One region of the Sporolactobacillus caesalpiniae genome, then DNA from elsewhere that is predicted to be linked to it. Evidence: riboswitches for the same ligand, from Rfam matches in the RefSeq annotation. Region 1 holds a riboswitch; the other holds the start of a gene.

Region 1 (2,397 bases):
TAATTGGATCTTGTTTCTTCGAGAGTGGTGTTGTGTTTGTTTTTTCCATTGTCGTTCCCTCCTGATAATTAGCTTTTGATAGACTATATGGCCTGTCCCATTAAAATATGTCATTAAAAGTGAGAGAAGACATGTCATGCGTTATTCAGAATGGAGCAATTGTTGTAATTCGGGTATCGTCTTGCCTCCAAATTCTTTAAATCCGGCATCCAAGGCGATCAGTTTACCGAAAACCACTGGGTAAACAGCGCAGAAGCCGCCGCTTAAAATGAAATGATTAGGATCTCGGAAGTGTTTAAGAAATAAAACGTAGTCACCATCGGCAAGCGGGCCGGTATATTGTGTATTCAATGGACTCTCCGGATCGGGAAGGGGCTCCACACCTGTCGTTAACAATAAGGCAGGTGATGGCGCTTGTCCCTTTAGTTGATTGTGGATGTGGAGTATTTGCTCCGCATTGACAAAACGTTCTCCTGAGGGCAAACGCTGCCCGGTATCCCATTTTCGTATGTGTTGATCAAGATGTACAGAGACAATAAGATCTGATTGGTGTTCCATGAGCTCGCTGGTTTCAGGACGATCGGCTTTTATGATTTGAGTAATATTGGCTGCATGTGAAACCACCGGATGGAAGAACATAAGAGCGCATAGGATGAATGGTGTTAAATGAATGATCATTCTGGATTGATGCATAAAATCTGTCCTCCGATTCTTTTTATTTATCTTGACTTTACAGCTTGCTTTCTATTCATTTGCACCAATAATTAGCCGCGCGTCAGCACAACAGCTTAGAGAAGAAAAGCGTTAATTCTTGATCGATTGACCACGTTGTAGTATGTTTAGTTTGTTAAATGAATAATGAATTGTTCGTCCACTAGGGGTGCTTTTGCTGAGAGGGATTTGTCCCGACCCTTGGACCTGATCTGGGTAATACCAGCGTAGGAAAGTGGTTCTTGATGAAATGACTACTGCTTTCTAAGCTAATGAAAGCGGTTTTTTGTGTTTTCAAACCTTTTTTCAGGTCGATTGGATGGAAGATTCAACTATAGAATGATTATAGAGGGGGAATTGATCATGAGTAAGGAAAAAAGTACGAATTTAAAGCTTAATTTAACAGACATTCTTGTTACAATCGTGATTGCACTTGTCTTTGGATTGGTGTTCCGTCTGATGGGCCCGGTTTATGATTTAGTGAAACCGTTCGGGCTGCACTTGGACGCGCTTCTGTATGGTATTTGGTTTATTGCCGCGCCGTTCGCCGCACTGCTCATCCGTAAACCAAGTGTTGCTTTTCTTGCAGAAACCGCGGCGGCACTGGCAGAAATGTTATTCGCAGGCAGTGGCGGTGTCATCAATCTCTATTATGGTTTGCTTCAAGGCGCGTTTTCAGAAGCTATTTTTGCCGCTTGGCGCTATAAGAAATTTTCGCTTGGGGTCACCTCACTATCTGCCTTCGCCGCATTGATCGCATCAATTATTTTGGACGCAGGCTATGCATATCTTCCTCTTCTTGCGGGTTGGAACTTAACGTTGTATCTTGTGTTCCGTGTCATTGGATCAATTCTTCTTTCCGGTTTATTTCCGTACGCATTAGTTAAAGGTTTGGAGAAGACAGGCGTAACACAGTCGCTTCGCCCGGTAACGAAGGAAGATTACGATGTCCTCAACTAGTCGGGAAGGATGGGGCGTCACGAATCTGCGTCTCGCTTTTCCAAAAAAGAATGCAATGCTATTTAAAGATCTTTCTTTTGATTATCAAAGAGGAGAAAAAGTCTTGCTGCTTGGTCCATCCGGATGCGGCAAATCAACTGTTTTACAAGTGCTTTCAGGACTTATACCGCACAGTATCGAACTGCCTATGCGTTCTGATCGACAGGACGTTCCCAGTAACTGGGGGTTCATCTTCCAGGACCCGGATACACAGTTCTGCATGCCGTACGTTGATGAAGAAATTGCTTTTGTGCTCGAAAATCGGTGTATTGAGCGCGCGCAGATGGCGGAATTAATTCAGCGTTATCTGGATATGGTTGATCTTAAATTGGATAACAATCACCAGCTCATACGCACTCTTTCCGGGGGAATGAAACAGCGACTTGCGATTGCCAGCATTTTGGCACTTGAACCTGAAGTTCTTTTTCTCGATGAACCAACTGCGCTGCTCGATCCGAATGGAACTGAACAGCTCTGGAAAACGGTCCGCCAAATTGGCAAGGATCGGACGTTAATCATTGTTGAGCATAAAATCAACCATGTGCTTGATTTTGTGGATCGTGTGGTCCTGTTCAACCAACATGGCGAGATTTTCGCTGACGGTCCAAAGCAGGAAACGTTGGCGCGTTATCGAGATAAACTTGATGAATTTGGCATTTGGCATCCTGATATCTGGTCTGACTACGA
Region 2 (2,397 bases), on a different contig from region 1:
CATCACCTTCTCCTTCACCGGCATCCACGCCTTTAGCTCCCCAATTTTCTCCGGCAAGAGCCGCAATTTCACCCGCATTACCACGGATAATTGCGATGTCTAATTCACTGAGCAACTTTTGCACCGTATTAAGTCTGAAATCGGTGGCACCTGCGCCAACCGGATCAAGAACAACAGGAACACCTGCTTGATTCGCCGCACGGCCGGAAAGCAGCATGCTTTGAATGGAGTAAGGCGTCAGGTTGCCAATGTTGAGCTCAAGTGCTCCGCTGATCGCCGCAATCGCTTCAACTTCTTCGTGCGCCTCAGCCATAATCGGAGATGCGCCGACTGCGAGCGCCCCATTTGCTGAATCGTTAATTGCGACGCGGTTGGTGATCACATGAAGTAGTGGTTTTTTCTCGCGTACTTTGTGCATTAAGTCAACCAATTGTTGAGTAGAAATCATGAACATCTTCCCCCTTCTCTTGTTCCGGCCAATCACTGAGCGCGGCACCCATATCCCAAAATCGAAGTTCATAGTAACTGCTCTGCATAAAGATATGAATCATATCCTGGCACTCTGCATCGGTCGCATCCTTGCTTGCTTCATCCCACAACGCGCGTTCAATGCGCACATTTTTCTCAATATCTTCACTGCTGTACTCAGCAATCCATTCTTGAAAAATCTTTGCTTGCGGCTGAGCATCTTTTAATTGCAATCCTATTTCGTAGTAGAGCCAAGGGCATGGCATCAACGCGGCGAGCGTGTACCCTAGCTTTCCTTTACTTACCACATGATAGAGATGGCTGATGTAGGCGTAAGCATCTGGCGCCGGGCGGAACGCCTCCCATTCCTGATCACTGATTCCAAGCGCCTGAAATACACTTAGATGAAGCTGCAATTCACCTTCCGCCAAACCGTTTCCTATTTTGAGAAGCTTCGAGACAGCCGCCGCATCATCCGTTTGCGCGGCAGCCATACCGTGAAGCTTGGCAAACTCGCGAACATAGTAGGCATCTTGTTTGATGTAATAGCGAAACGAATCCATACCTAACGTTCCGTGCTTAATCCCTTGTACAAAGGGATGTTTGAAACTCTTCTGCCACAATGCATCGCTTTGCTTACGTGCCAATTGTGAGATTCCTTCCATTTTGTCACTCTCCCTATTTAATGCAAAATTAAAACCGCTTTCGCAATGAAAGCGGTTGATTACCATGAGTGAAAAGCAGGATCAGCCACTTCCCTACGCCGGCATCACCCGGATCAGGTTCAAAGGGTCTTGACAGAGTCAATCTCAGCTTTCCGCTCCCCTAGTGGAACACTTATTTTATTAAATTCATCGTATCATAAGCGCTTACATTGTTCAAAGAATAGCACCCGAAAGATCGAGCACAGGTGCTTACTCTTGATCAAGTGCTTCCCGCAGCGCTTTCGCTTTCTTCGGTGTGATGTCCTTCCCCTTTGGATCAACCACCTTGATTTGCGACAGCTGCTTTTTAAACCGTTGACGAAAATTCTTTAGATACTTTTGACGAAGCTCCGCCTGTCGTTTTTTTTCTTGTATCGTTAAAGGCCTCTCTCTTGAAAGCCTAGCAAGTTGATTAATTTCATCGATCAATGTACTCATTTTTCTCAAGCCACTCCTTTATAATGCTCTCGTTGCATTATCGCATAGTGACCGATCCAAATTCAATAGTCGGTTTCCGTCTCGTTTAAAGGATTTGTGTGAACCAAGCAACATAATAGGCAGCCGGTATAAAAAGTAATTGAGCAACGAGAGTTCCAATAAACTTAGAACTGATCATTGTTAATGAATAGCTTTTCAGATAGATATAACTGCTTTCTTGCCTCGCTACCCGATCAGCCAAAACGGATGCCTTTGGATCAATGAAAAGAGTGAGTAATATCGTGGCAACACCATTAATAATACCTGATGACAGTGCTGCAGTCGTCGCGTCTTTGGCAGGAAGGAGCAAGGATGCATACAGCGAAGCCAGCACGCCAACCGTATAAATCGCCGTAATGATCACATTTAAGATAAAAAGACGTTTTGGAATCACTTGGTACGTAATGCCTTTTAAATCATTTAAATGGGGACGTCTAACGCAGCGAATAATCGCCTTGAGCCCCTTCATATTAGACCATTTTCCGATAAGTGCCGTCATCGAGCCTCTTTCACGCGAGAGCTGTAAGATCGCCCGTGAAAATATACCGATAAATGTTGGAAACAGTGCAATGCCTAAGAGTACACCAATCGAAACAGCGATAATGAGCAATCGATATTCATTTTCAACAATCATTAATCTACCGTTTTTGGGTGCATCCGATATTAAATTGGCGGTCAACGGCTGCTGGATCATCGTTGAAAAACGGGATACGATCACCAATGTGCTGAATAAAGAGATTGCAGTTGC

What was found. A riboswitch is a leader RNA that binds a small molecule or an ion and turns the genes downstream of it on or off. The one in region 1 is predicted to bind thiamine pyrophosphate.
Region 2: it holds a riboswitch for thiamine pyrophosphate, as region 1 does, so the genes downstream of both, tenA (thiaminase II) here and ABWW58_RS13155 (ECF transporter S component) in region 1, are expected to answer to the same signal.

The regions. Positions count from the first base shown of each region.
Region 1 is NZ_JBEVCB010000006.1:175,732-178,128, reverse strand. Features, by position in the region: gene ABWW58_RS13165 (hypothetical protein) at 1-49, opposite strand, end outside; gene ABWW58_RS13160 (hypothetical protein) at 142-693, opposite strand; TPP riboswitch at 867-962, shown strand; gene ABWW58_RS13155 (ECF transporter S component) at 1,075-1,671, shown strand; gene ABWW58_RS13150 (ABC transporter ATP-binding protein) at 1,658-2,397, shown strand, end outside.
Region 2 is NZ_JBEVCB010000001.1:564,358-566,754, reverse strand. Features, by position in the region: gene thiM (hydroxyethylthiazole kinase) at 1-448, opposite strand, end outside; gene tenA (thiaminase II) at 423-1,133, opposite strand; TPP riboswitch at 1,207-1,305, opposite strand; gene ABWW58_RS02820 (DUF896 domain-containing protein) at 1,383-1,610, opposite strand; gene ABWW58_RS02815 (lipid II flippase family protein) at 1,696-2,397, opposite strand, start outside.